4 regions of the Xenorhabdus siamensis genome follow, and region 1 is predicted to be linked to each of the others. Evidence: predicted binding sites of a transcription regulator. Region 1 holds the regulator's gene; each other region holds the start of a gene.
The links. The regulator Fur, encoded in region 1, represses iron uptake genes when iron is present. The targets are predictions, from matches to a motif close to ATAATAATGAGAACNACTATCAA.
Positions count from the first base shown of each region.

Region 1 (7,993 bases):
ACAGCCTTAGCACTAGCTGTCGTTTTTTTGTTTGGTTCACTAAGTCTGCTTGAGCTATTACCCTCTGGCTTTTTACCTAAATCCGATATCAGTATCGCTAGAATAGATATTGAAGCACCACCCGGAACACAGGTGGAGCAAAGCGATAAACTTTTACAGCAGATTATTAAACAGTTTAAAGCCCGCCCAGAAATTGTAGATATTTTCTCTATTGCAGGTGTTGAAGGAACAGCCGGCGATATTAATCAAAGCAAAAGCACTATTATCGTCAATTTAGTGCCCATCAATGATCGCAAATTATCACAAAAAGAGTTTGAACAGTCACTGACGCCTATCTTAGATGCAACACCAGATATTCGCTATACCTTTGGCAGCAGTGATGGAAACCGGGATGTTTCGATTGTTTTAGCCAGTGATTATCCAGATATTCTGGCTCAGACAACAAGAAAGTTACGTCAGGAAATGATGCAGTTGAATGGATTAAAGAATATTCAAATTTTGCAACCATTACCTAAACGGGAAATTATCATCACTCCGAATATTGCTGAGGCTGCCAGAGCGGGAGTCACAACAGATGCTATTGGTGCAGTGATCAAGACCGCAACCATCGGTGAAATCAACGCCAATGTCTCTAAATTTAATTTACCAGACAGGCAGGTTCCGATCCGTGTCTTATTATCCAAAGAGGACAGGAATAATCTGAACGTGCTAAGTAATATGTACGTTAACAGCACATCTGGGGTTAATGTCCCTATAAAATCGGTCGCTGATATCTCCTTTGGTTCAGGGCCTGACACTATAGAACGCATTTCCAGACAACGTAAAGCTGTGATTGAGGCTGATCTTAACGGTATCGCAATTGGCACCGCACTAGAGCAGATCAATCAATTACCAACATTGAAAAAATTGCCGCCAGAAGTTAAAAGAATCCAATATGGTGATATTGAATACATGAATGAGATGTTTGAACGCTTCTCTACCACCATGATGCTTAGTATCCTGATGGTATTGGCTATTCTGATGATTCTGTTCAAAGATTTCTTACAACCAATGACGATTCTGATTGCCCTGCCATTTGCTATCGGTGGTGCCATTATCGCTTTACTTATCTATAATGCCACGATTGATATGCCCGTTATTATCGGCATATTAATGCTAATGGGAATTGTCACCAAAAACTCAATCTTACTGGTTGAGTTTATTCTCGAAAAATCCCGCTCTGGTATGTCACGAACTGACGCCATTATTCAGGCAGGAAGAGAGCGTGTCAGGCCAATTATCATGACAACAATTGCCATGATTGCCGGGATGATCCCTCTGGTGGTCACCAGCGGCGCAGATACCAGTTTCCGTGCGCCGATGGCGATTGCCGTCATTGGTGGGTTACTCAGTTCAACATTGCTAAGTTTGCTGTTTGTGCCCGTTATTTACAGTTATGTGGATGATTTTAAAAACTATATCATTCCATATCTTAGAAAATTGTCATCGGTAACAAAAGACGATCTCAATTATCATTGATAGATGAATCAATTTGATTCTGTATCTAGCCTTTGGAGGAATATAAGGTGAAAAAACAGACCGAAAAACAGCGAGCCAAACGTAAACATATTATTGATGCGGCTATCTCCTGTTTTATCGAGAAGGGATTTCATGCAACATCAACAGCAGAAATCTGCAAAGCAGCAGGTATGAGTCCCGGAAACCTGTTTCATTATTATCCAACCAAGAGTGCCATTATTGAAGCAATTGCAGAAGAAGACAGCCACGACTATGACGAAATTTTGGCTGCCTGTCATGATGAAAATTCAGTGGTTGCCACAATAGAAAAATTGTTGGAAAAGCTGATACAGCTCTATAACGAACCCGGCTATGCGCGCCTCAGTATTGAGATTATCGCTGAGGCTAGCCGGAATCCTGCTATTAATAAGATATTTATCGAGAATGAGAAAAAAGTCCGAGAGCGTTTTGCGATACTACTCAATAAAGGCATTGAAAATGGGGAAATTGATCAAAAAATTAATGCTGAACAGACTGCTTCCTGGTTAATGATCGTCGTTGATGGCGCTATCGGAAGGCAAATCATGGGCTCTGATTTTAAATGGCGTGAAAGCCTTGATGCTCTTATTTATTTAATACGAAAAGCCTTTACTCCATAACTCTTACAACCGTTTTCTGATTAAGGCATTTGCCTTAATCAGACCAACACAACTCTTTTTTCTCCATTTTATTTCTTTTCACACCGTACTTGTTATACATCACGCTATACACCACTTTCCCGGCATTATTATGTCTGAATTTTGGCTGAACCCAACAATCTCTCTTATCAACCAACAATCTCTCCCATCAACCAGTAGCGACACGCGTCCAGCTAAGGTATCATTGCCCGCTATATTATTGGTACACGCCCTTTATCAATCGAATTTATGGCAAAAGAACAAACTGATCGCACCACACTGGATTTGTTCGCAGATGAACGCAGGCCAGGGCGACCTAAAACAAATCCGCTGTCCAGAGATGAACAGCTTAGGATCAATAAACGCAACCAGTTGCGCCGGGATAAAGTCAAAGGACTGCGTCGGGTGGAACTCAAACTCAATGAAGATGCTGTTGGTGCTCTCAACCATCTGGCAAAACAGCGCAATATCAGCCGCAGTGAATTGATTGAACAGATGTTGCTGGCTCAACTGGCAACAGAGAATCGCCTTACCAATTAACGGCTTTAATTCAACAGAATGAAGCGGCGTCACCACACAAATCTGACAGACTTGTCACTGATGTTTGGTCAAAATAACGTTTTTCATTTTAATAAAACTGCTATTTTTCCTGCTGATTTCAGCGTGACGTGTATAGATTTAATACACTAATAGAACAAGAGGTTAATCTACTTTATGGCAATAATAGGTATATTCTTCGGCAGCGACACTGGCAACACAGAGAACATTGCCAAAATGATCCAAGAAAAACTGGGCGGTGCTGATGTTGCGGAAGTTCACGATATTGCCAAAAGCAGCAAGGAAGATCTTGAAGCCTTCGATATCCTGCTGCTAGGCATTCCAACCTGGTACTACGGCGAAGCTCAATGTGACTGGGATGATTTCTTCCCAACTCTGGAAGAGATCAATTTTGAAGGGAAGTTAGTTGCCCTGTTTGGTTGTGGTGATCAGGAAGATTATGCAGAATATTTCTGTGATGCTATGGGCACCATCCGCGATATTATCGAACCTCGTGGTGCAATCATTGTTGGACACTGGCCAACTGAAGGGTATCACTTTGAAGTATCTAAAGGTATGGCTGACGATAATCACTTCATTGGTCTTGCTATTGATGAAGATCGCCAACCAGAATTGACCGAAGAGCGTGTTGATGCTTGGGTACAGCAGATTAAGGCTGAAATGAGCCTATCAGAGATCCTCGGCGCATAAAAGATACCCTCGTGTGTGTATTAAGGAAACAATTACCTTTTACACGGGATAATTCTTAAATTATGTGTCATGATAGCGAAGTGGGCATGGTTTTCATTTTCAATATCCATGCCTATAATTTACAGCGTGAAACTAAATCATAATTCTCTCACGATACCCCAAGTATCACAAGTTCACTAAACTCAAGTTACAGGACTGAATCCGCATGACCGACAACAATAAAGCATTGAAAAATGCTGGACTTAAAGTAACACTTCCTCGCCTGAAAATTCTGGAAGTGCTACAGGACCCAGAATGCCATCATGTCAGTGCGGAGGATCTCTATAAAAAACTGATTGATATCGGTGAAGAGATTGGCCTCGCCACTGTCTATCGCGTGTTGAACCAGTTCGATGATGCCGGCATTGTCACTCGCCACAATTTTGAAGGCGGTAAATCGGTTTTTGAACTCACTCAGCAACATCACCATGACCATCTGATTTGCCTCGACTGTGGTAAAGTGATTGAGTTCAGCGATGAGTCCATTGAAGAACGTCAGAAAGATATTGCTGCACGTCATGGAATCAAGTTGTCAAATCATAGTCTCTATTTGTATGGTCACTGTACTACAGGTGATTGCCGTAAAGATAGTACGTTACATGATGAGAAAGCATGATAAGAAGACACGATAAGAAGTGATACATGCTACTCACTTCCAATATCTGCTCTTGTCAAAAGGAGCTGCTGCCGATTAGCTTAAGCTAATCGGCAGGTTGCTTTTTTTACAGGTGGTTATTTTTGATATACGTCTTCAATTCGACTAAAACGCTTACCATCAGTGCTAACAGAACGGACTTTCACATTACCTTCAACGTGCGGTCTTTGTCTGTCATCATAAATTTCCCAAGTTTTGCCATCATTCAATGAATACTGAATTGCCAACCCCGGCAAGGCAATGTTTGCTTCCAATGTCCCTGACACAATCCTTGCTCCCGGTATTGGTAATCGATATGCAACATGCGCTTTATCCAGTTTTGCCATTTCACGTTGCCCCATTAAATTGGCAAAACGACGCCAATCATTATTGAGTTTATCGGTTTCAACATACCGTGTGACTCCGCCTTTATACTCCCTGCCCTGTTGGTAATTCTGTTCCCATTCAGCCTGATGCCACGCACGTTCCGCCAGCGGCAGCAAACGCGGATAAATCATATATTCCATTTGCTGATCAGTACGCACCGTTTCACTCCATAACAGCCCTGATACGCCATACGCCCCTGGCCAACGTTTATTACTGGTGGTATTGAAATAGTTACCATTGATATCCACCGAAGTTTCGGCATTTTGTGGCATATTATTTGGTGCAAAACTGAAGATTTTGGCTTCATCATTAAAACGGGATGCCCAATAATAGCCCCGCTCTTTCGGATTGACTTCGTACGGCATATCTAGGTAAACATAATCAGGGCTGGAAACAACGACACGATAACCTTTGTTTGCCCAGTCATTAACGGAATCATAACCTCCCCAATAGAGCGTATCCCAAAAGTTTACCGTAACATGCTGAGTAGCAAAGTCTTTAGCCGATTTCGCATGTTTCAGGCCATCCTGCCATGACTGCATTGTCTCAATACCATGAGCATTGACAATCTTACTCACTTCAATTGCGAAGTAACTGGCCAGCTCATCAACATCTTTGATAATGCCCTTCGTAATCATTTTTTGACAAGCCTGAGATTTTGCCCATGGTTTGTCTTCGATTTTTTTATTTATAATCCCCTTACCCGGTTCAATTGGGCCATCTTTATCCTGATAACCCGCCCCTAAACGAATATTTTTCGCTTCATCACCGCCAAAATGCCATGTTTTCAGTGGCGCCCCGGCTTCTTTGTGCATGGCAACGATTTCACTGATGACTTTGTCAACAAAACGTTTGGAAGAATCCATGCACGGGTTCAGATAGCTATGGCGATCGTAAAACTGTACAGATGTCGTATTTGAGGTATCCGTCGGATCGAGCAAACGGTACTCATTGGCTTCCTGTACCTTTCCTTCTGCCATCAACTTCTTATAACGGGCTTCCATAGACATTACCGCTGCACGAGCATGGGCCGGAATATCAATTTCCGGGATCACCTCTATCTGACGAGCCTTAGCATATTTCAAGATATCAATGTAATCCTGACGGCTAAAATAGCCACTTCCCATATTATTACTTGTTGGCCCTGAGCCTAATTGTGGTAACAAACATTGTGTCTCAGTTAAATCATGACAACGTTTGCTGCCAATTTCTGTTAATTCCGGTAAACCGGGAATTTCCAGGCGCCAGCCTTCATCATCACTCAAATGGAAATGGAATTTATTCAGTTTATAAGCCGCCATTTGATCGAACAGACGCAAGACAGCTTCTTTACTATGGAAATTCCGTCCGACATCAAGAAACATCCCCCGATACTCAAATCTGGGTGCGTCTTTTGCTGTTAATGTGGCTATTTTCGGTACACCATTGGCCGGAAGAAGGGAAAACAGTGATTGCAGGCCATAAAATACACCGGACTCATCAAAAGCAACAATTTGTGTTCCCTTAGTAGTGATATTCAGGGAATAAGCCCCTTTAACCCGCCAATCACCGGTAAAATTGTCAGCATTAATCTGAGTTACAACCCGATAACCGCTGTCGGTTAACTTAATGTTATAATCAGCAAAACGCTCTCGAATAACCCGAATTGAAGCGTCACTCAACCCTCCCAGTTCCAATCTCACTCCATGAGATAAATTGACATCCTGTGAATGAATGGATAATTTTCTGGGCGTCGGGATAATTTGCCCACGCAGTTTATCCTCATCCATTAATGACATCTGGCTGTTTTTCTCAAAACGGCTTTCAGGTGTCATCAGGATATTGTTATCCGTCGTCGTTCGTTTCCACTGCTCCCCTTTAAAATCAGATAAAAACGCACTCAGATCCTCAGTATCAGTATTAGTCAATACCTTGGGAATAGCATCACCGGAAGTGGCATACCAGCGCGGCATAAAATCTGTACTATAAATCTGCCAGTATTCGCCAATAATTGGCAATGAGACCTTTTCTTTGGCCTTGATCCCCGTGAACTTTTCTGTCGGTTCTAATTTATACAAATCACCTGTGATATGCGTGATTTTGAATTGCTCATGATCAACTTTCAGAATTTGGCGAATGCTATGAAAATAAAGTGCCCAATCGGCGGAATCAATTGCCTGATCACCATTGGTCAATGTGATATTAACCCGATTACAAGCGGCCCCATTTGCACCTAAGATGGCACAATCAGTCCCATGTGATCCGGCCTGGTTGTCTACGATGCTGAAATTCACATTTAACTGACTAAGTGAATCCACTATCTGCTGTGATAACATTTTCGCATGAATATTTTCCGCATAAGTACCTGCCGTGAACCCAGCCGCTATGATAATTGCTGCTAAAGTGTGTAATTTAATGCTTTTCATTAATGACCTCGTCCGAGTTTCTTATTTTGGCCCAGAACAGAAGGCTGTCTTTGATATCACAAAACGGTTTTGTACGACGGTTTTGTACAACAGTTTTGTACAACATAGCATCAATGCGAAATAACCCTATACAAAATGTGACTATAAGGCAATTTTTAATCTTGGCAGGAGGAGTTAATTTTCATTACGAGACTTTTAATCATAAAAAAAGCGCGATAATAATCGCGCTTTTCGTGTATTCAACTGACATTATTCTTTAGAGATTTTCGCCCAAGTATCACGCAAGCCTACAGTACGGTTAAACACTAAACGTTCAGGACTTGAGAGTTTGCTGTCAGCACAGAAATACCCTTCACGTTCGAACTGATACGTTTTTTCCGATTGTGCTTTTGCCAGTCCCGGCTCAACAAAACCTTTACGTACCACTAATGACTCTGAATTAATCGTAGACAGGAAATCCTCTTTCGCCCCTGGATTCGGTACACTGAACAGACGGTCGTACAAATAGAATTCCGCAGGGGCAGCATGTGCGGCACTTACCCAGTGAATAACCCCCTTCACTTTGCGACCATCAGCCGGATCTTTATTCAGCGTCTGCTCATCATAGTGACAGTAAATAGTGGTGATATTACCTTCTTCGTCTTTTTCGACACGTTCAGCTTTAATCACATAAGCGTTACGCAAGCGAACTTCTTTACCGAGTACCAAACGCTTATATTGACGGTTTGCTTCTTCACGGAAGTCTGCGCGATCAATATAAATTTCACGGCTGAAAGGCACTTCACGACTACCCATTTCTGGTTTATTTGGATGGTTAGGCATTGTCAGAATGACTTCACCTTCCGGCATATTTTCAATCACCAATTTTACCGGATCAAGAACTGCCATAGCACGCGGCGCGTTTTCATTCAAATCATCACGGATACAAGATTCCAACGCGGCCATTTCAACGTTGTTATCCTGTTTAGTCACCCCGATACGACGGCAGAATTCACGGATCGCAGCAGAAGTATAGCCACGACGACGCAAGCCGGAAATCGTTGGCATACGTGGGTCATCCCAGCCATCAACAATGTTTTCTGTCACCAGCAAGTTAAGTTTACGCT
Region 1 covers NZ_JBBMXE010000008.1:143,559-151,551, forward strand. Annotated here, with positions in the region: gene AAC852_RS08860 (efflux RND transporter permease subunit) at 1-1,518, shown strand, start outside; gene AAC852_RS08865 (TetR/AcrR family transcriptional regulator) at 1,566-2,156, shown strand; gene ybfE (LexA regulated protein) at 2,424-2,714, shown strand; gene fldA (flavodoxin FldA) at 2,889-3,422, shown strand; gene fur (ferric iron uptake transcriptional regulator) at 3,628-4,077, shown strand; gene AAC852_RS08885 (beta-N-acetylhexosaminidase) at 4,194-6,887, opposite strand; gene glnS (glutamine--tRNA ligase) at 7,137-7,993, opposite strand, start outside.

Region 2 (7,993 bases), on a different contig from region 1:
GAATTTTTTCATGCTTTCTTTCCAGTTATGCTTTACTACAATTTATATATACCTTGCTAATTATTAATCTAACCTTGATAGCTCACGCCTTACTACCGTCAGGAACAAAAACATATCCTAGTCCCCAAACAGTCTGGATATAACGAGGATGGGCAGGATCTTCTTCAATCAAACGACGTAAACGGGAAACCTGCACATCAATGGAACGCTCCATCGCACCATACTCCCTGCCTCGTGCCAGACTCATCAGCTTATCCCGTGATAAAGGTTCGCGGGGATGGGATACCAATGCTTTCAGTACAGAGAATTCACCACTGGTCAGGGACAGTTGTTCATCTTTATGAAACATTTCACGAGTCCCAAGATCCAGCTTAAACTTACCAAAGGTGACTATCGCGTTATCCGGTGTCAGGGCGCCAGACAATTCATTAGAGTGACGGCGCAGGACAGCACGGATACGTGCCAATAGTTCCCGCGGATTAAAAGGTTTGGCAAGGTAATCATCTGCACCGATTTCCAAACCAACAATCCGGTCAACTTCTTCCCCTTTCGCGGAGATCATAATGATGGGCAGCGGGTTATGCTGGCTTCTCAATCTTCGACAGATAGATAGCCCATCTTCGCCCGGCAGCATTAAATCCAGTACAATCAATTGAATAGATTCTCTGGTCAACAATCGATCCATCTGCTCTGCATTTGCCACACAACGAACTTGAAAACCCTGCTCCGATAAATAGCGCTCCAACAATACGCGTAAACGCATATCATCATCAACAACAAGGATTTTGTAACTCTCTTGCATGTTTCAGCTCCCAAGATGTTCCATGCTCGCAATATCCATTATTCTCACAGAAAATCCATGCTCTAAAAGATATTAAGGTCATGTATTCTATGAATATCTATAATATTGGCAATGGTTGCTTATGTTTCTGTTTTTCATCCTTGTTTTCCTGTTTCCATTTACACCTGATTTTTATGCTTCCAGTGGCTGGTAACTAATTTCCAATATCCAGTAAACCACCTTACCATTAGGTGTCATGACGGTAATTTCATCATCGACCTGCTTACCAAGCAACGCCCTTGCCACAGGTGAATCAATTGAAATCCATTTTTTTGCAGGGTCAAATTCATCCGGCCCCACTAAGCGAAAAATATATTCTTCGGCGTTTTCGTTTTCGACTTTAACCCAGGCCCCAAAAAAAACTTTTCCTTCCTGCCGCGGATCAGCATCCACAATTTGCAGAACATCCAATCTCTTGGATAAAAAGCGCACACGGCGGTCAATTTCCCTTAACCTTTTTTTACCATAAATATATTCTGCATTCTCTGAACGATCCCCCAATGCGGCTGCATCAGACACAGCCTGAGTGACTTTTGGGCGCTCAATTTTCCAGAGATACTTCAGTTCTTGATCAAGCGCCAGCCAGCCTTCTCGGGTAATGTAGTTACTTTTGCCCATGAAAACCCCACTTGAGAAAATATGATTAATGGCGCAGTACTATATCTTAACCGTGCAGATATTCGATGAATTCTGTCGCAACCTGACAGAAATATTGTGCTATACCTGATAGATTTCGAGCTGCATCACAACAACAAGTAACAGCCCAAAAACAAGTAACCTGAAAGATAAAAGGCATAAACTGGAAATTATCGCGCTCTGTACGTATATAATGGAGTCAAGTTTGAACCCTGTCAGCATCTGTACTTAATGGATTTCAAGTTGCTGCCATCAAAAGGCAATTTGAATGAAGAGTAGATCAGATAAATTTATCACTGTCTGCTGATAGCTACAGACGCTGAGAAAGTTAAAGAAAACAGACCATGAATGAATCTTTAAGTCGAATCATTGCTGGTGAGCTACAGGCTCAACCACAACAAGTCCTGGCAGCTATTACCTTACTTGATGAAGGAAATACTGTTCCCTTTGTTGCCCGTTACCGTAAAGAGGCCACAGGTGGTCTGGATGATACACAGCTTCGCCAGCTTGAAAACCGCCTTGGTTATCTACGCGAGCTGTCAGACCGTCGCCAGACTATCCTAAAATCCATTGAAGAACAGGGAAAATTAACGGATGAACTGGCTGAAGCTATTAATACCACTCTGAGCAAAACCGAACTGGAAGACCTCTATCTACCCTATAAACCTAAGCGCCGTACCCGTGGGCAGATTGCCATTGAGGCCGGGCTGGAACCATTAGCAGACCTGCTGTGGCAAGACCCACAGCAAGAGCCGGAATCGGCTGCAAGTGCTTATGTTGATGCTGACAAAGGCGTTGCAGATACCAAAGCCGCATTGGATGGTGCCCGCTATATCCTGATGGAACGTTTTTCTGAAGATGCCTCTTTGTTGGTGAAAATACGTGAATATTTGTGGAAAAATGCACATCTGGTTGCCAGAGTTGTTGAAGGTAAAGAGGAAGAAGGTGCCAAATTCAGCGATTACTTTGACTACCATGAAGCTATCACCTCTGTACCATCCCACCGCGCCCTTGCCATGTTCCGTGGACGCAATGAAGGTATCCTGCAACTGTCCCTGAATGCTGATCCTCAATTTGAAGAATCCCCTAAGGAAAGTTACTGCGAACAGATCATCACAGAGCATTTGAACCTGCGCCTGAATAACGCGCCGGCTGATAATTGGCGCAAGGCTGTTGTGAACTGGACATGGCGCATTAAGGTGCTGTTACATATGGAAACCGAACTGATGGGGACGCTGCGCGAAAAAGCTGAAAATGAAGCGATCAACGTTTTCGCCCGTAACCTGAACGATCTGTTGATGGCAGCACCTGCGGGAATGCGTTCAACAATGGGATTAGATCCGGGTCTCCGCACAGGAGTAAAAGTTGCGGTTGTAGATGCGACAGGCAAACTACTCGCTACGGATACCATTTACCCGCATACTGGTCAAGAAAACAAAGCAGCGGCAGCCGTTGCAGCCTTATGTAGCAAATACAATGTTGATCTGGTAGCTATCGGTAATGGTACTGCATCCCGTGAAACAGAACGCTTCTTTGCCAATGTTCAGAAACAGTATCCTGACGTTACTGCGCAGAAAGTCGTGGTCAGCGAAGCTGGCGCATCTGTTTACTCCGCTTCAGAGCTAGCCGCACAAGAATTCCCTGATTTGGATGTTTCTCTGCGTGGAGCTGTCTCCATCGCCCGTCGTCTGCAAGATCCCTTGGCAGAACTGGTGAAAATCGACCCTAAATCCATTGGTGTCGGCCAGTATCAGCACGATGTCAGCCAAACCCTGCTAGCCAAAAAACTGGATACAGTCGTTGAGGATTGTGTAAACAGCGTTGGTGTCGATCTGAATACTGCCTCAGTTTCCTTGCTGACCCGCGTAGCCGGCCTGACGCGCTCTGTCGCCCAGAATATCGTGAATTGGCGTGACAAAAATGGTCGTTTCAACAACCGTGCAGAATTATTAAAAGTTCAACGCCTTGGGCCAAAAGCCTTTCTGCAATGTGCGGGCTTCCTGCGCATTAATCAGGGCAATAACCCGCTGGATGCTTCCACCGTTCACCCAGAAGCCTATCCGGTCGTTGAAAAAATTCTGACAATAACAAAACAGACTTTGCCGGAACTGATGGGTAATCCAGCCGCTCTGCGCAATTTGAAGGCTCAGGATTTCACAACTGAAAAATTCGGTATTCCAACAGTCACCGATATCCTGAAAGAGTTGGAGAAACCCGGTCGTGATCCACGCCCTGAGTTCAAAACAGCGACTTTCGCCGACGGTATTGAAACAATGAATGATCTGCAAACAGGTATGATTCTGGAAGGCACTGTCACCAATGTCACCAACTTTGGTGCTTTCGTTGACATTGGCGTGCATCAGGATGGATTAGTGCATATCTCTTCCCTATCCAATCACTTTGTGGAAGATCCACACTCCGTCGTAAAAACAGGTGATATCGTGAAAGTCAAGGTGATGGATGTTGACCTGAACCGTAAACGTATTGCCCTGACGATGCGCCTTGATGAACAGCCGGGTGAAACACCAGCTCGCCGTGGCAGCACTCAGGGGGGTAATCGTCATGAACGTAATAGCAATGAGCGCGGCAAAAATGGCAAAGGTCGCCATAATTTCCGTGCATCAAACTCTGCACCATTGGCCAACAGTATCATGAGTGATGCGTTGGCTGCCGCTCTTGAGAAAAAACGTTAATCTCTTTCAATAAAATATTTCCCGAACTGGCCCGACTGGGCCAGTTTATTCTGGTCAATAAGACGAATTTTAATTAATGTAATCTTATTTCTATTTCTGAAAACATTTCTCAATCATATACATAAAAAAACATGACCTTCATTGTGATGACTTTATTTTATTGGCAATATAATAAATTTAAATAGGTGATAATGGCTGACGTTCCTCATTAATAACCCGTATAATTCATCACGCAATATATTTAATAATCAATATATTTCATAATAACACATGCCATAATAATGGTAATTTATTTAATAAAATTAAAAACATAGCAAAAATTCAAATTGTTAAGGAATAATTTATGAATAAATATGTCCAAAGCAGTTTTGACTTACTCAGCAATATAAGATTTTTTAATCTTGCCACTAATGATCCAGACGCAGAATCAGTTTGGTCATCGACGCTCTTTTATATTCCTAAATATAATCCATTAAGTTTAATTTGGTATTCAAAACAAGATACCCGGCACTCTCAGGAGCTGTGCATGAACCCTTGTGTCAGCGGTACAATATACAGTAGCATCGCTATGCCTGACTCATCGTTGATACTCGCAGGTTCTCAATTCATTGGTCATGCCTATCAAGTCCCCGACGATGAATTACAAGAAACATATGATTACTTCTTCCTGAAAACTTATCCAGATGAGAATATCAGAAAGAAAAAGGCCCGTCCTATCACTGATTATTATGGTAATGCGATACGCCGTTTCTACGAATTGAAAATTGAAGCATGGTGGGTGTATGACTCGACACTTTGGAGTGAGCACCAGGATGATGCCCGTGTTCCGGTGCCATTAAGTGACCTACTTCATCCACCAAAAATTAATGAGTAAAACAAAATATATTTGAAAAATTCATAGAAAAAATAAATATCAACAAGCTCCATTTCTTATTGGAGCTTGTTATTAGCTCTCCCCAACATTCTTTACATAACTTTAATTTCAATAAAATCATCATTAATCTGATTAATATCAACTTATTCCATCATCATTCGTGATAAATACTGATAGATACATAGTATTGGTATTGCATATTATTCTCATTAGTACTTTAATTCAAAATAATTAATGTACTTTTTTCTTGTGAATTTTGCCTTATTGAGGATAATAATTCTCATAATCACTAACTTTCGAATTTTGGCGGAATGTTATATGTTATTGACTCCAAATCAAAGCTATAAAATTCTGGGATTCTTTCCACAGATAAATCCAGCATACAGACAGAAGTTATTGTCTCTGGGAATGTTACCCGGTTCCACATTTCAGGTCATCCGGGTAGCGCCCTTGGGCGATCCCATTCAAATAGAAACACGCAGAGTCAATCTTATCCTCCGTAAAAAAGACTTAGCATTCCTCACATTAGCAGTAAATCCAGCAGAATGAAGTCTAAATTCAGTACAGTCTAAACTGAATGTAATGACATGCAATATTCCTAATCAGTAAAAAGTATGATGAAGCAATTAACTATAGGTTTGATCGGTAATCCCAACTCTGGGAAAACCACTTTATTTAACCAACTTACAGGCTCCCGACAACGAGTCGGTAACTGGTCTGGAGTTACCGTTGAACGTAAAACTGGGCATTTTTCCACCCAAAATCATCAAATAGACCTTGTCGACCTTCCCGGTACTTATTCTCTTACTACCATTTCTGAACAAACCTCGATTGACGAGCAAATTGCCTGCCACTACATACTGAGTAGTGAAGCTGATATGTTTATCAACGTCGTTGATGCTTCGAATCTGGAACGTAATCTCTATCTTTCGTTGCAAATTATCGAGCTTGGCATTCCCTGTATTATTGCCCTGAATATGTTGGACATCGCCAAAAGCCAACATATCAACATTGATATCACAGCACTGGAACAACGCCTTGGTTGTCCGGTGATCCCACTCGTTTCTACCCGTTCTACAGGGATAGACGCGCTGAAAGATGCCATTGACCAATATCAACAAACTCTTCGGCCGATGTTGGTTAATTACCCCAAAACCTTATTGCAGGAAGTCGATCTTCTCGCCAGCCAGATCTCGGAGAAATTCAATCCACAACAACGTCGTTGGATCAGCTTACAGGTACTGGAAGGTGATATTTACAGCTTTACACGTTCGGGCCTGACTCAGAAGCAACTGACTGAAAGTAAAACCCGCCTGCAACAGCAGCAAATTGAGGAGCCGGAACTGATTATTGCTGACGCCCGCTATCAAGCGATCAACGCATTGTGTTTGGCAGTCACTGATATCCACTCCGCAATCCCCAATAAGCTGACTCAGACGATGGACAGAGTTATCCTCAATCGCTGGCTAGGTGTACCTATCTTTCTGTTTGTCATGTACCTCATGTTCGTATTGGCGATTAATATTGGTGGTGCCTTACAGCCTATCTTTGATGGTGCTTCTTCTGCTATTTTCATTGATGGTATGCAGTGGCTCGGCCATACACTCCACTTCCCCGGCTGGCTGACGATTTTCCTTGCGCAGGGCATCGGAGGTGGTATCAATACCATGCTGCCATTGGTTCCGCAGATCGGCATGATGTACCTGTTTCTTTCTTTCCTTGAAGACTCTGGCTATATGGCCCGGGCAGCATTTGTGATGGACAGATTGATGCAATCTTTGGGATTGCCGGGTAAATCCTTCGTCCCACTAATTGTTGGCTTCGGTTGTAACGTCCCGGCCGTGATGGGCTCCAGAACGCTGGATGCTCCACGCGAAAGACTGATTACTATCATGATGGCCCCATTTATGTCTTGTGGTGCACGGCTGGCTATTTTCGCCGTCTTTGCCGCAGCCTTCTTTAATAAACAGGGCGCAAGTATCGTCTTTTCTCTGTATATCCTCGGTATTGTCGTTGCTATCCTGACAGGCCTACTGCTCAAATTCACCATAATGCGTGGCGAAGCATCACCTTTTGTCATGGAGCTGCCGGTATACCATGTTCCCCATGCCAAAACCCTGCTAATCCAGACCTGGCAACGTCTGAAAGGATTTGTCATCCGTGCGGGTAAAGTGATTGTTGCCGCTAGTATGCTTATCGGCGCTCTCAATAGTTTTTCTTTCTCTGGCAAGACCGTGGACAATATCAACGAATCTGCTCTGGCGTCTGTCAGTAAAGTCATCACTCCAATCCTTCAGCCTATCGGTGTACATGCTGAGAACTGGCAGGCAACTGTCGGCCTGATCACGGGAGCAATGGCAAAAGAGGTCGTTGTCGGTACACTGAATACGCTTTATACCGCTGAAAATATCACTAAACAACCATTCAATCCGGATGAGTTTAATTTGCTGGATGAGCTGAAAGGTTCAGTGACAGAAACATGGGATAGTCTGAAAGAAGTATTGACTCTCAGTGCCTTGTCTAACCCGATTGAAGCCAGCAAAGGCGATGGCGATATGGACAGTAGTTCTATGGGAGTGATGAGCGTTAAATTTGGTTCAACTATCGCCGCCTATAGTTACCTGATTTTCGTTCTGTTATACGTTCCCTGCGTTTCTGTCATGGGAGCTATTGCCCGTGAGACCAGCCGTGGCTGGATGACTTTTTCCATTCTATGGGGATTAAACGTCGCCTATTCTCTGGCTGCGCTGTTCTATCAGGTCGCGACGTTTTCTGCACATCCGCAAAGCAGCTTGCTCACTATTTTGGCTGTCATTCTGTTTAATCTATTTGTCTTTATTGGCTTACGTCGCGCACGCAGCAAAGTCACAATTGCACTGAATAGTACCAAAAACCATTGTACTAAAGACCACAGCACCAAAGACCGGAGTTGCGAATGTTCCGGCGGTA
Region 2 covers NZ_JBBMXE010000005.1:239,768-247,760, reverse strand. Annotated here, with positions in the region: gene AAC852_RS05050 (ATP-binding protein) at 1-12, opposite strand, end outside; gene ompR (osmolarity response regulator transcription factor OmpR) at 83-802, opposite strand; gene greB (transcription elongation factor GreB) at 974-1,459, opposite strand; gene AAC852_RS05035 (Tex family protein) at 1,822-4,170, shown strand; gene AAC852_RS05030 (pyridoxamine 5'-phosphate oxidase family protein) at 4,514-5,044, shown strand; gene feoA (ferrous iron transporter A) at 5,363-5,593, shown strand; gene feoB (Fe(2+) transporter permease subunit FeoB) at 5,662-7,993, shown strand, end outside.
Region 2: the regulator Fur is predicted to act here: its motif matches at 5,312-5,334, upstream of feoA (ferrous iron transporter A).

Region 3 (7,993 bases), on a different contig from region 1:
CCGTCGTAGTCACAGCCCCTTCGGGGCTGCATACCCGGCCTTCTGCCCAACTTTGTAATTTAGCCAAAACTTACAATGGCACGATAGAAATTATCAGGGGAGATAAGAGTGCCAATTTAAAAAGCATGTTCAAAATTATGTCAATGGGAATTAAAAGTGGCATGGAAGTCACTATTCGGGTTGAAGGAGAAAATGAAGAGGAAATGGCACAATCAGTTGTGGATCTTATTCGTAATATTAAAGAATAAATTCTACATCTTATCGGTTGCCTATTGGAGATATCTTATGATCTCTTTTGATGAAATGGAAAATATCGCACATCAACTTATTTCCCCGACACAATTAAATAAACATGTTAAATATGGTCATGTAGTTGCGGTTATTCAATGTGAATCCGGGCATATTTATACCGGTATGAATATTGATACTGCCTGTTCAATGGGATTTTGTGCAGAACATGGTGCCATTGCAGATATGATAAAACATGGAGAAAACCGGATAGTGAAAATTATCGCGGTTAATCAACGCGGGGATATTATTCCTCCTTGTGGTCGCTGTCGGGAGTTTATCAGTCAGATCAATAGAAAAAATATCCACGCCGAAGTGAAAGTAAACCAAGAGTTAGTTTTATCGCTTGGCGAGTTACTGCCGTTTGATTGGAAAAACGCGTAGGGTATTTTATTATTATTTTGTGTCTGGCCTATTTATGTCTGGCCTAATAGAAAAACTGCCCGATTTAATCATTCGGGCAATTTCTATTATTCAGGTAAGTTAACCACTGATAATGTTATTTAGCCTCTACCGCTTCCATTCCGACCAAACCAACTTTCAGATAACCAGCCTTGCGCAGAGAATCCATCACGCTCATTAGCGTTTCATAATCCACAGTTTTATCCGCCTGGAAGAAAATTATGGTTTCTTTATTGGATTGAGTTGTTTGATCCAGTACCGAAGACAGCGTATCACGCTCAACCAACTGATCACCAACATACAGTTGAAGATCTGCTTTTACTGTCAGAAAGACCGGTTTCTCTGGTCGCGGTTGTGGTTTGGCTGACGATGCAGGCAAATCGACTTTGATATCAACTGTTGCCAGTGGTGCTGCCACCATGAAGATGATCAACAACACCAACATCACATCAATAAATGGCGTGACGTTAATCTCGTGTAATTCACCGTTATCGTCCAAATTTTCATTAAGACGTATTGCCATAATTGATTACCTTGCTTCTGCTTGTTCCGTTTTTCTGTCAGCCAAATCAAGATCACGACCAAGCAACAGAATTGCCTGTGCCGCCGTATCACCTACTTGCCCACGATATGATGAAATCACGCGGGCAAAAACGTTATAGATAACTACCGCCGGAATTGCAGCGACCAGACCCAATGCTGTCGCCAAGAGTGCTTCTGCGATACCCGGAGCAACAACCGCCAGGTTAGTCGTTTGTGAATGCGCGATACCAATGAAGCTGTTCATGATCCCCCAGACTGTACCAAACAGGCCGACAAACGGTGAAATCGCGCCGATAGTCGCCAGATAACCGTTTCCACGTCCCAGATGACGGCTGATTGCCGCAACAGCTCGCTCCATGCGGAATGAGGTACGCTCTTTGGTGCCATCTTTGTCAGTACTTTCAGCAGATAAATTGCGTTCAGACTGTGCTTCGTTCAATAACAGACGGCTGATACTATTCTTACCGAAATCAGCGGCAATTTTCACGGCTGCATCCAGATTAGCAACATCAGCCAATGCCAGTTGCTCTCTGCGTAAACGGCGACGAGCCATTAATAACTCACTTCCTTTGGAGAAGAAAAGTGCCCATGTGATAATAGAAGCAATCACCAAACCTACCATGACGCTTTTTACTACAACATCCGCATTCTGATACATCCCCCAAACGGAAAGATCCGTTGCAAAACCGCTGGACAAGTTTTCAGAACCTTCCACAGCAATTGATTCCGCTGCGCCTGCTTCTGTTATTTCAGTCACTTCGGTAGTGACTGTTTGCTGTTCAGCCGTCGCTGACGTATCCGTTTTCTGAGCTTCGCCTTGCTGTGGATCTGCTTTCGTCTCCCCTGCTTGCGGAGCCGTGGAAGAGACTGGTGTTGCCGGGGCCGCTACCTGAGTGGCAGCCTGATTTTCTGGCGCAGCAGCCGCTGTTGTTGGTACGGTATTAGCTGGTACGGTATTAGCTGGTGCGGTATTAGCCCACGCTGAACCTGTTAACCCGAGTGCCAATAGAATAGAAGCTGTCAAATTACGCATCAGTTAGCCTTACTCTCTTTTTTATAGATTCTGTTACTTAGCAATGAATCGCATTTACTCATCTTGCTAATCCTAATATATCCTGAGCCATAGCTCGCTTTTCCACCTGATAAGGTTCCGTTTAACCCTATTTCATGCTTTTCATCACGTGAGGGAAAAGTCCATTCCAAATGATATCAGACATTGAGCGATTTGATAGTAATTATCATTACTATTTAATAAAAAAGTGGTAATGAAAAGGGGCGATTGCACCACAACCCTCTTTTTCGCTATCACCGATTACCTTGAATTTTCGTCAAGTTGCAAGAATCTCTTTGTAAAAAACATGACAAATCTTTTAACTTGCAATGATTATTTGAGTAATCAACGTTAATTGAGGGGGAAATCATATGGCAAAAGAAAAGAAACTGGAGACCAAACTGGTTGATATCGGAAGAAAGCATAAATTCACGCTTAATGCTGTCAACCCCATTATCCAACGAACTTCATCCGTCATTTTCAAAACGGTTGAAGATTTGAAACACGCCATAAAACATCGTGCTAACGGTGAACTATTCTATGGACGTCGTGGCACATTGACGCATTTTGCTTTTCAGGAAGCAATGGCAGAACTGGAAGGTGGCGTGGGGTGTGCACTGTATCCATCCGGTACAGCCGCTATTACCAACAGCATTCTGTCATTTGTAGAAACAGGCGACCATATTTTAGTAGCAGGGACAGCCTATGAGCCGACGCAAGAGTTTTGCAATCACATTCTCAAGAAGCTGAATATTGCCACCGATTATTTTGACCCAATGATCGGAAAAGAGATTGCCACGCTCATTCAACCAAATACAACGGTTATCTTTCTGGAATCCCCCGGCTCCCTCACGATGGAGGTTCAGGATGTCCCTGCTATCGTGCAGGCTGCCCGGCAGGTTAATCCTGAAATTGTCATTATGATCGATAATACATGGGCTGCCGGTATTCTCTTCAAGGCATTGGATTTTGGCGTCGATATTTCTATTCAATCCGCCACAAAATATATCATCGGCCATTCGGATGGCATGTTGGGCACGGCTGTCGCCAATAAACGCTGTTGGGATCAATTGCGGGAAAATTCTTATCTGATGGGACAAATTGCCGACCCCGATACGGTTTATTCCGCAACCCGTGGATTACATACGCTGGCTCTCCGTTTAAAACAACATGAAGAAAACAGCCTCGAAATTGCCAAGTGGCTATCCCAACGGCCTGAAGTTGCTGAGGTTTATCACCCCGCTCTACCTTCTTGTCCCGGGCATCACTACTTTCAACGTGACTTCACTGGCTCCAGCGGGTTGTTCTCTTTCCGCCTGAATATTAACCTGAACCCCACTCAACTTTCTGATTATCTTGATAATTTACAACATTTTAAAATGGCGTTTTCCTGGGGAGGATTTGAATCGTTAATTTTGGGTATATCACCTGAATCACTCGCGAGTTTACGCCACTATCATTTTCCCAAACATTATCATTTCCCCAAAAAAGAAAGAACGTTAATCCGTGTACATATCGGGCTCGAAAATCCCCAAGATCTGATTGCTGACTTGGATGCCGCTTTTACCCGCATTGCTGTGCGTTAACATAATAAATAACTTAATACATAATGATCGTGCCCCTGAATGGCTATCTTCCGACTACAGATGGCCACTGTTTTCTTTCCTTATCTTCAATTGATTCTCTTCATGCTAGATCAAATCAACTCCCACACAGCAATTTTGCGGTACACTGGGACACATGTGTTTATTTGATACTTTTTGTTGTTGTTCAAAAACGGTTGTGTGAAGGTATCGTGCAGAAATTACAGGATAAATAATGGAAACGTTAAGCGGGATCGTGTATGCACTTTGGCAGCATGATTTTACCCAACTCACCAATCCCGATGTCATCTGGATTATTTATGGTGTTATCTTTGTCACACTGGTGTTAGAAAACGGTTTGTTACCCGCCGCATTTTTGCCCGGCGATACTCTTCTGGTCCTTGCTGGTGCGTTAATAGCCAAAGGTGTTATGGGATTCTTTCCGACCATCATTTTATTAACTATTGCAGCAAGTCTCGGCTGCTGGTTAGGTTATTTGCAGGGACGTTGGTTAGGCCATACCCGGATCGTCAAGAACTGGTTGGCTCAGCTTCCTCTACAGTACCGCCAACGTGCCAATATCTTATTTGCCAAACATGGCCTGGCGGCGTTGCTCATCGGGCGTTTTCTCGCCTTTGTCCGTACTCTCCTGCCAACTTTTGCAGGTATTTCTGGACTGAATAATAAACGCTTTCAATTTTTTAATTGGTTAAGTGGCTTTTTATGGGTCATCATAATCGTGAGTTTTGGCTATATCTTGAATCAAATCCCTTTTGTCAAAGCGCATCAGGATTTGGTCATGAATATTTTGATGATCTTGCCTGTCATTCTGTTGATCAGCGGTCTTACCGCATCTCTATTGATGTATTGGCGCCACAAAAAAGCGTCATCAAGAAAACGTAAATGAATATATTGGTTATTCATCGCTATTTCAAAACCCTTTGTTTTCTCTGGTTATTAACTTATCAATCTTAAAAGTAAAACAATTAGAGTCCGCTCCGACAGGTATCATGATTGTCAATGATTTGAATTCTAAACAAATTTTGACAGAAAAATTAAGTAACCTTGAATAGAGTGGACTCTGTTACTGCAATAAACCGACATAGACAAGCGACAGCATGTTAGTGATATAGCCAAAAGCTTACATTATTCAGTCAGTAAGGACGGTTATTATGCAAAATCTCACTTTCCATCCTCCTGCCAAAGTCATTTTTGACAAAATTTACCGCATCTTCTGTAAGAAAAATGGGATGCTAAACGTGAAAAACTCCTGCAATATGCTGAACGTATTCGGAATTTCAACTTGATGCCAATCCAATACCGAATATGCTCAGAAAACTAAAACAGCAAGGTTTGATTGTGTTAGATGAACAGCAGGATATTACGCTTGCTGCCAGTAAGCGAACTTACGAAGCGTCCATCTGATATGCCAAATCTGAAGGAGGTAAAAATGGGTCAGCAGACAATCATTAAACTCGTTGATGGAAACCTTATGCCACAATTAGGGCTTGGGGTTTGGCAAGCGAGTAATGAGCAGGTTATTAACGCTATCCACACCGCATTGGAAGTAGGCTATCGTTCTATTGACACTGCGGCAATTTATCACAATGAAAAAGGCGTAGGGAAAGCATTACAAGAAAGCAATATTCCACGCGAAGAGATTTTTATCACAACCAAACTGTGGAATGATCGCCATCAGGATGCACAAGTTGCATTACAAGAAAGTCTGGATCGGCTAAAACTGGATTACGTCGATCTCTTCCTAATTCACTGGCCCGTGCCCCAGCAAGATAAGTATGTTGAAACTTGGAAGCAATTCATTGAGTTGAAAGAGTCGGGGCTGGTGCACAGTATTGGTGTATGTAATTTTCACATTGAACATTTACAGAAATTAATATCAGAAACAGGCGTCGCACCTGTCATCAATCAAATCGAACTGCACCCACTGATGCAACAGCGACAACTTCATTCATGGAATGCCACCCACCATATTACAACTGAATCCTGGAGCCCATTGTCTCGCGGTGGAAAAGGCGTTTTTGATCACCCCATAATTGAAAACCTGGCTGTTAAATATGAAAAAACACCAGCTCAAATTGTTATTCGCTGGCATCTTGATTCTGGCATGATTGCTATTCCCAAATCAGTAACACCTCACCGTATTAAAGAAAATTTTGCCGTTTTTGATTTCAAATTAGAGAAAGAAGATCTGGCTACCATCGCCAGGTTAGATATAGGTAAACGTCTCGGCCCCAATCCCGATACTTATAATCTGACTGTGCTCAATTTAGGATAGAACTCATATAAAATCTTAATGATAATCCAGAACAATAAACTAAAAAATCATGCCTGAATTCTGCTCCCTACAGAGTTCAGGCAGTTTAAATACAAAGTTTTTTATTCATGACTTTTTGTGATAGGTTTTCGTTTATTAATCTACGGTTTGAAATGTATTTGTATAATTTATTGTTTGTATCCGATATGAAATTATACTTTAACAATACTCAGTAGATTTGGTTATTTAATTGATAATGTATCTAATTGATAAAAATATGATTGAGAGGTGCTTATGTGGAACATATCTCCGCAAAGAGGACATATGCAATTTTTAGCTAATTTTATGTCACCTATAGAGGCTAATATTATCCTTGGCAGGATGTTATCTGAGGGTATCCACGCAAAAATAATCGATGAAGGCCTAGTATGGAATAACCATATGTATTCCCATGCGTTTGGCGGAGTAAAGCTACTGGTACATCGTTCTGACCGTAAGCGCGCTGAAGAAATACTTTCTAAGATTAACGATAACAAATATTTATTAGATGAAAAAAAACCTGACCTTGAAGCGCCTGCTTCAACACCACCAAAACGACCACTTTCTGTATTAATCAATTCCTTTTTGGTTATATTATTATTTTTTATGATTGGTATTGCATTACCATTAAAATTTAATTACCAGTTATCAAAACAGAGTTAAATATAAAATACCCCTGTATAATTCGCTGCTATATCAATAATTAAAAAACCAATCAAACTTATAAGAAATATAAATAATAACTATGTTTACTATCTATATACAAACCACGAGCTACTCTTGCTTTATTACTTTAAATAACAGAAAAAATAAACTGATCGGTGAAAACGTTATTTATAGTGATAAGCGTCATAAATATTTCCATGGTGAATTTTTAAAGAATTTTTAAATAGTATCAGGGTAAATGATAATGACTTACATAATAATTTCTCTATTAATGTTGATTCCTTTTTTCTTTATAGTAAAACGGTTCCTATTATCAAGCCATGTCCATTACAATGTTTTCGGAATTATACTAACGATATTAGCTATCTCTTTTCATATGTATGTTTTCCGTTTTGGGCATCCTCCTCTTGTTCATTCGGCACTTCCACATCATGCCATCATTTTTTATGGCTCCATCGCAGCAGCACTATTACATTGTCTGATCTATTCCATCTGCTTCAAGCTGTATTACGATGATAAGGATTTTTACGATGATCACTAAAAACAGCGCCATCCTGAGTCATTTCGCTCAGGCAACACCCTATCCTTCACCCCGAATTGTTTTCTGTTTTGGTATCCAACCCGGCTAGCGGGTGGAATTATCTACTCTGTCTTCTCCATCCGGTGATTTGGTATTAGCAGTCAGCAAATAAGGTGATTGCTGCCAACGGCTGGGGGCAAGTTGTAGTAAGTTATGAGCAAGAATAATCCCAATCGCCAATGCTAACAGCAGCATAACCCTGAGCAAATTAGTTGTGTTATCTACTTGCTTGGCTTCTGTTGCTAATCTGTGGGTATCCAACGTCAAACGGAGAAAACCTTTGGGTTTATTTTTGCCCGGTATGGGAACAACAATTTGTTGGTTAAAATAGCTGCCTGCTTTTTTACCATCCAAAGATAACCGCTCACGAACAGAGACAAGTTCACCACTTCGTGCGACCTGTGTTCCATTTTCCAGATAAACACTGGCATCCAGAATGCGGCTTTTGTTAGTCAAATAGTTCAGATTATCCATAATTTTCTTATTATTAAGATCCTTGCTACCGTTATCCATATAATCAGACAGACTGAATGCAACCTGTTTTGCCAACGTATTCGCTAAATCTT
Region 3 covers NZ_JBBMXE010000020.1:85,552-93,544, forward strand. Annotated here, with positions in the region: gene AAC852_RS18545 (HPr family phosphocarrier protein) at 1-248, shown strand, start outside; gene AAC852_RS18550 (cytidine deaminase family protein) at 286-672, shown strand; gene exbD (TonB system transport protein ExbD) at 788-1,213, opposite strand; gene exbB (tonB-system energizer ExbB) at 1,220-2,266, opposite strand; gene metC (cystathionine beta-lyase) at 2,656-3,870, shown strand; gene AAC852_RS18570 (DedA family protein) at 4,103-4,774, shown strand; gene dkgA (2,5-didehydrogluconate reductase DkgA) at 5,318-6,163, shown strand; gene AAC852_RS18580 (putative signal transducing protein) at 6,467-6,844, shown strand; gene AAC852_RS18585 (YtjB family periplasmic protein) at 7,473-7,993, opposite strand, start outside.
Region 3: the regulator Fur is predicted to act here: its motif matches at 2,459-2,481, upstream of exbB (tonB-system energizer ExbB).

Region 4 (7,993 bases), on a different contig from region 1:
AAGCATAAATGTTAGAAGCCACTTTTTCATGCTACACAAGTTTCCTTTTCTGGTTGCAGTTTAGGTAGTGCGGCAATTTGTTCGCGCCACTGTGTCTGCTCAGGAGTACCTTCGGTACGCTGACCATACAGTTGGGCGATTTGGTTACCATTCACATCGAACAACTCAAGGCTGGTGACGAAACCATCTGTTGTTGGCTTGCGTGTGATCCAGCTTTCAGCAATAGCACTTTCAATCAGGTGCAACGTGAAATTATGATTAAAAATATTAGCCCATTTCTGAGAAGAGTTTTCTTCCTGATACGGCATCAGACGCTCAAGTTTACCAGTAAAGATCTGGATACAACCGCGATTTCCAACAAAGATCATAATTTCATTTTGATCTTTGTGTGCAACTTCAAGGATCTGAGTCAGGGCGGAATTCTCTACACGGTAAGCCAAATCATCTTTGACAGCATTGAAAATCTGCTGGCGATTCAGATTATGACGTTTCATCATGATGAAGAACTGGTGAACGTCGGTCATTGCACGCCATTCTTCATCCAATTGTGTTTTCAGCTCTTCAGTCACTTCTGCATATTCAGGGGCTTTTTCAGGTTTCACTTCCAGTGCCGGGTTTTTATCTGTCTGATATTTCTCAATCAGGGCTTCCCATGCAGCCATATCAGTATGTTCTGTTGTATACACTTTGTGCAGAGCATCACCCTGGCGATCAAAGAACTGGATACTGTGACGTATACCATTTTTCGTAGGTTCTACCAGAGAGAAAACACAGCTCCAATGTTCAAAGAACATACGTAAATCCAGTTCACGCGGATTGAGGATCAGACCAACATGCTGGCTGAACTTCGTGTTTTCGTAACGGCCAACCTGTTCGTGGACAGCAAAATCATTGCGGGTAATGGCCTTGGTTTCACCGACTGTTGCTAGTTCTTGCAACAGGGTAGGAGCATCAACGTTCAGACGTTTTGCGTCGATACCGACACGACTGTGCAGTAATTCTCCTTCGCTGACATTAAGATAAGCGGCTAAGTCGCGTGCATATTTAGCTTTATTATCCGCTTTTGCCTGTAGGTAACGTTCATAAAGTGACTGATTCACAGATACTAGCTCCTTAAAAAACTACGTTAAAGGTTAAAAATTAGTGCTGCTATTCTTTACTATCGGTAGTCTTTACTACCGATAGTCTTTACTACCATAGTCTTTACCATTGATAGCTGACAAACAGTTTGGCATTGCGGCCACTCTGCGGTGCACCCAGTGATGAGTAATATTGCTTGTCGAAAGCGTTGCCGAGTACGATGGAGGTCGTTACACCTTTTAGCCGGTCTTCACCGTGGTAACTGATGTAGAAGTCATTGACGCCATAGCCTGCATACTGGGTAACTTTTTGTCCACGTTCATTTTTGTCACCATTAATGCCTCTGAACTGGGTACGTTGAGTAAATTTACCGATCCAACCAATAGAAAAACCGCTACTGGAAAGAGGAATATCTAGTGTGCTGGTCACCGTATCAGGACTGAGGCTTTTGATAGTCTCGCCAGTCTGTTCGTCTTTGCCAGTTGTACGGTTGTAAGCCAGATCCCATGAGAAGTAATCGGAATCATAGGTCATTGATGCATCCCAGCCCCAAATTTTTGCTTTGGGGATATTCAAGGAAGTCGTAAATCCTTTCCTAGACTCTACGGAAGTGGCGATATAGTCTTTTGCTTTGGTATCAAAATAGCTGGCTTTGAATTTTAGACCATCATTGCTGGTAAAGAGATCATCGAAACGGAGCCCAAAGCCATATTCCTGAGTTTCATTGCTTTCAGGGCGTAAGTTAGGATTCGGCTTCCAGTAATTGGTGAAAGTGATGAGGCCTTTTTTTGTTTTTCTATCCATAGAGAAGTGTTTGGAATCATTATACATCTCCCCCATTGTCGGCGAACGGAATGCCTGAGAGTAAGAAGCAAACAGCATCGACCAATCTGTTGGGGTGATACTGATAGCACCTTTTGATGACCATTTGTCGGCATTGATATCTTTATATTTATCATTTGATGCCTTGTAATTGTCATAACGTGTACCGACGATAAATGAAACTGGCAAGTCACGAATGGTTATCTCATCTTGAATCCAACCGGATGCAAAACGGATGTCTGCATGCGGGAATCCATTTATACCATTGCTGCTTGGTTTTTGTTTCTGTTTATATAGTTCGCCACCATAAGTAAATTGATGTGCAGCGAAGGAGTTGGCACTCAAGTGAGAACGGTTTTCCAGTTTTATACCGTAAGTTTCCTGTTTACGGCCTTCAAAACCATTTTTTTTACTTTTAGCATTAATGCTAATGTTGGAATAGTAAATATCTGTTCTGAAATTTAACCAGTTATATTCTGCCGGATTTAACTTATAAGTCAGTTGCGCGTCACGTTGTGTTGTGGTGCGATCAGTCTGTGCTGTTTTATCTGCTGTTTTGACAGATTGTGGGTTCAGTGGTTCATTAGCCTTATTACGGTAATAACGAAGTTCGCCACCGATTGATTGGCTGTCATCAATTTTCCATGTCCCTTTAGTCAGTACATTGCCGATAATCTCATCATTTTGGCCTTTTACCCCGCCGCCATAACGAATATTGCCAACATCACGGGTACTGAAACTAAATAGACCATCAAGATTATCGGTTCTACCAAATGCGGCTCCGCCGAATCCCCAACTGTGATCCCCAGTTGCGGCACGACTAAAAACACGAAAACCAGTATCTTGCCCCGCCTGTAAGAGATCTGCGGCATCAACCGTCTGGTAGGCAATAACCCCACCTAATGCACCACTGCCATAGAGCAGGGCAGATGGACCACGGACAACTTCGACTTGTTTAATCAGTGAGGGATCAAGGAATATGCCATTAATATGCCCGGTATCAGTACCCTGACGAACGCCATCAACCAGCATTAAAACGCCTTTTTGAGAGTAACCACGCAGGTTGATATCTTGCCCATTAGCGCGCCCATAATCCGCAGTATTAATCCCAGGGATCTTGCGCAGCAAGTCATTTGCATTGCCTGCAACTTTACTGCTGGCTGAGTTACCTTCAACAACTGTTACCATCATAGGTGCTTCAAAACTGTCGCGCTGATTCCCTGTGGCATAAACCGTCAGCGTATCTTTATGATGTTTATTATTCTCTGCTAAAGCTGTTTTTTCATCTGGGATGGTTGCTGCGTGAGCAGAAGACAACCCTGTCAGAATGACAATACTTAGTGCAGACAATTTCAGGTTTGGTGGTTGAATTCGGGTCATATAGGTTATCTCCATAATTTTGCTGTGTTTTAAAGCATACGAATGGTTTTGAAACATATATATTGTTTTAAGAACCATTGAGATGCATCACGGTGAATTCTCTGAATTGTTATTACGTCAGAGTAAAGTTATCGGTTTGTGTCGAATCACGATGTAACACAAGAAGGATCTGTTGTTGCAAAGGATTGATGTAGTAGCACAGGCAATCAGTTAATTTTTTCATAACCCAATATGAACATGAACAATAATTATTCTAATACTGAGAATAATTATCGTTTCTGTCTTGGTTAACTTCAAGCTATTTTTTTATGTGGATATAACTGACTCAATAGATTGGTTTTGTATGATTTTTCAAATGGGGGATGGCTCCTGCTCTCACGTGAACAGAAGCCAATAAAAACGATATTCAGAACCGGCTTTCAATTGCTTCGGCCAGAATACTAAGGAATTGTTCGGTGTCTTGCCAGCTAAGGCATGGGTCAGTAATAGATTGTCCGTAGGTCAGGGGTTCTCCCTGCATGATTTTTTGAGAACCTTCCACTAAAAAACTTTCTGCCATGATACCCGCAATAGCCGTTGAACCAGACTGGATCTGTTGGCTGATATTTCTGGCTATATCCAGTTGTCGGCGGTGAACTTTTTGACAGTTACCATGACTGCAATCGACGATCAAGCGTTCTGGTAGGTTGAATTCACGTAATTTCTGACAAACTGCTGTAATATCTTCAGCACTGTAATTCGGTTTTTTTCCACCGCGCATAATGATATGTCCATAAGGATTTCCACTGGTCTGATAGATGGTCATCTGTCCATCTTTATCTGGTGACAAGAACATATGTCCGGCACGTGATGCTCGTATCGCATCAATAGCAATATCAATATTACCGTCAGTACCATTTTTAAATCCGACTGGACATGACAATGCCGAGGCCATTTCCCGGTGGATTTGGCTTTCTGTTGTTCTTGCACCGATTGCTCCCCAGCTAATTAAATCCGCAATATATTGCCCAATGACCATGTCTAAAAATTCTGTGGCAGTGGGCATTCCCAACTCATTAATATCAATTAATAACTTACGGGCGAGTGATATCCCTTTATTGACCTGACAGGAACCATCCAACATAGGGTCTGAAATCAATCCCTTCCAGCCAACAACAGTACGAGGTTTTTCGAAGTAGGTTCGCATTACGATTTCCAGACTGTGCTGATATTTTTTACGCAATACGTGCAGACGTGAGGCATAATCAAGGGCGGCGTCAACATCATGAATAGAGCAGGGCCCAATGATAACCAGCAAACGTTGGTCGTTGCCCGTAAGAATAGCTTCAATACGTCTGCGTGATGCCGTCACATTTTGCAATGTTCTTTCTGATATGGGATATTGTTCAGAAAGTGTTTTAGGTGTTATTAATCTGTCAATTGGGTAGGTTCTTAATTCATCTGTTTTGTGCATATACTTTCTCGAATTCTACTTCATCTTGGAATGCAGTCTGGCGTAATTGAAATTACAATAACTCAACCTCCAACAAATTCAATAGTCAATAATTACAATTACATGAGAAATTGCGAGTATAAGATTGTAACGGTATTTTGAGATGTACTGATATTTCCAGGATCAGAACATGCGCCGTTTCAATCCCATACTGTCAATAATTTTGGTTGAAATCTCCTCGACAGAATAATTGGTAGTATTTAAGTAATTAATTTTGTTTTTGCGGAATAAGGCTTCAACCTCAGTAATTTCGATTCGACATTGCCGTAATGAAGCATAACGACTATTTTCTCTCCGTTCTTCCCGGATAGCGGCCAGTCTTTCCGGGCTTATTGTCAATCCGAACAGTTTCTGCTGGAAAGGTTTTAGATCGGCAGGCAATTGCAGATTATCCATATCATCCGCAGTGAAAGGATAGTTTGCAGCTTGAATGCCGAATTGCATGGCAAGATAGAGGCTGGTGGGGGTTTTTCCACAGCGGGAAACACCCAGAATAATTACTTGAGCCTGATCGAGATTACGTAATGAAACACCATCGTCATGTGCGAGGGCGTAATCAATGGCTGCGATACGGGCATCATATTGACTCAGATTTTTTTCAGATAAACCGTGGGTACGGTGTAATTCAGGTTTAGGTTCCAGCCCGATCTCTTGCTGCAATGGTGCGACGAGAGTCTGGACAATATCCAGGCAAAAACCTTTACTGCTGGTGATAATATTTTTAACTTCACTGGAAATGATGGAATAAAAAACCAGTGGCCTGATTTGTGTTGCTTGATAGATAGTATTTATCTGGTTCCTGATTTCTTCTGCTCTCATTTTGTTGGTGACAAAGGGTAAGGTATAAGACGTGATATTAATCGGGAATTGAGACAATACAGCATGACCCAAAACTTCTGCCGTAATTGCTGTACCATCGGAAATGAAAAATACACTGCGTTCCAGAATTTCATTGTCCTGAGTCTGAGGGAGTTGGATTTCTATCATTGTGCTTTTCTTTTATTGTTGAATTTATAAGGAATTATCAAAATATTAGCTGAATCGTTTTTATTACAAATTACAGCCATAGATAACGTTCCAGATTATACGTGTAAAAAAATAATATTGCTGGGTTGATCGATTCACCTTTCCATATATAGCAAGACATTGTGCTAGGCTATTTCCTGCTGTAAAAACAGCTTTAATTTTCCGAGTTGTACCTCTGAATGTAAAAAGGATAGTTTCAATGTCCAATAACGGCCTTACCCCATGTAATGTGCTTTGGTATAACCAATTAGGCATGAATGATGTTAGTCGGGTCGGTGGTAAAAACGCCTCTCTTGGCGAAATGATCACTAATCTGGCTGACCTTGGTGTATCTGTCCCCAATGGTTTCGCTACGACTGCACAGGCATTTAATGATTTTCTGGAACAAAGCGGTGTTAACCAGCGTATTTATCAATTACTGGATGAAATTAATGTTGATGATGTTAATCAATTAGCTAAGGCTGGCGTACAGATCCGCCAGTGGGTGATTGATACACCATTTACGGCACAACTAGAAAAAGATATTCGCGATGCTTATTTGCAATTGTCTGAAGGTGAATCGGATGCTTCTTTCGCTGTCCGCTCCTCTGCAACTGCTGAAGATATGCCGGATGCTTCTTTTGCCGGACAGCAAGAGACTTTTTTAAATGTGCAGGGCATTGATGCTGTGATGATTGCCATTAAGCATGTTTTTGCATCTCTCTTCAACGACCGTGCTATCTCCTACCGTGTCCATCAGGGCTATGACCACCGTGGTGTTGCATTATCAGCCGGGGTACAGCGTATGGTACGTTCAGATCTAGCATCATCGGGTGTGATGTTTACGATTGATACGGAGTCTGGTTTTGATCAAGTCGTGTTTATTACATCTGCCTATGGTTTGGGTGAAATGGTTGTTCAGGGAGCAGTAAACCCTGATGAGTTTTATGTCCATAAACCTACATTAAAAAATAACCGCCCTGCGATCGTCCGTCGTAATTTGGGCTCTAAAAAAATACGTATGGTCTATGCAGACAGCAAAGAGCATGGTCAGCAGGTACGTACAGAAGATGTCTCTGAGGCGCTACGTAATCGTTTCTCTCTTACTGACAGTGAAGTTGAAGCACTGGCAGGACAAGCCTTACTGATTGAAGAACATTATGGCCGTCCGATGGATATTGAGTGGGCGAAAGACGGGCACAATGGCAAGCTATATATTGTACAGGCACGTCCTGAGACAGTCCGCTCAAATCAGCAGGTGATGGAGCGTTATCAACTGAATGAACAGGGCCGTGTGCTGGTGGAAGGCCGTGCGATCGGGCACAAAATCGGTGTTGGTACGGTTAAAGTTATCCACAATCTCAGCGAAATGGATCGTATCCAAGCAGGGGATGTGTTGGTAACAGACATGACCGATCCAGATTGGGAACCCATCATGAAAAAAGCGGCGGCGATTGTTACCAATCGTGGAGGCCGTACTTGTCATGCTGCTATTATTGCTCGTGAATTGGGTATTCCTGCGGTAGTAGGTTGTGGTGACGCGACAGAACGTTTAAAAGAAGGTGAGCAAGTGACAGTTTCTTGCTCTGAAGGGGATACCGGTTTCGTTTATCAGAATCAACTGGATTTCAGCATCCAAAGTTCTCAGGTTGATGAGCTGCCAAAGTTGGATGTTAAGATCATGATGAATGTAGGCAACCCGGATCGGGCGTTTGACTTTGCCTGTCTGCCGAATGAAGGTGTAGGTCTGGCCCGTTTGGAATTCATTATAAACCGCATGATTGGTGTTCATCCGCGTGCCCTGATTGAGTTTTCTGAACAATCCCCTGAACTACAGGAACAGATTAAATCATTAATGGTAGGTTATGATGATCCTGTTGAGTTTTATGTCGGACGTCTGACGGAAGGTATTGCGACGTTGGCGGCCGCATTTTGGCCTAAGCGCGTTATTGTACGTTTATCTGACTTCAAATCTAATGAATATGCGAACTTAGTTGGCGGTGACTTGTACGAACCACACGAAGAAAACCCGATGCTTGGTTTCCGTGGTGCTGGTCGCTATGTTTCTGACAGTTTCCGTCAATGCTTTGCTTTGGAATGTGAGGCGGTCAAACGAGTGCGTAATGTTATGGGGTTAACTAACGTCGAAGTGATGATCCCATTTGTACGTACAGTAGCACAGGCCGAAGCTGTAATTTCAGAATTGGCATTACA
Region 4 covers NZ_JBBMXE010000007.1:278,901-286,893, reverse strand. Annotated here, with positions in the region: gene AAC852_RS08000 (heme/hemin ABC transporter substrate-binding protein) at 1-30, opposite strand, end outside; gene AAC852_RS07995 (hemin-degrading factor) at 27-1,100, opposite strand; gene AAC852_RS07990 (TonB-dependent hemoglobin/transferrin/lactoferrin family receptor) at 1,204-3,282, opposite strand; gene AAC852_RS07985 (3-deoxy-7-phosphoheptulonate synthase) at 3,689-4,735, opposite strand; gene ppsR (posphoenolpyruvate synthetase regulatory kinase/phosphorylase PpsR) at 4,898-5,761, opposite strand; gene ppsA (phosphoenolpyruvate synthase) at 6,000-7,993, shown strand, end outside.
Region 4: the regulator Fur is predicted to act here: its motif matches at 3,536-3,558, upstream of AAC852_RS07990 (TonB-dependent hemoglobin/transferrin/lactoferrin family receptor).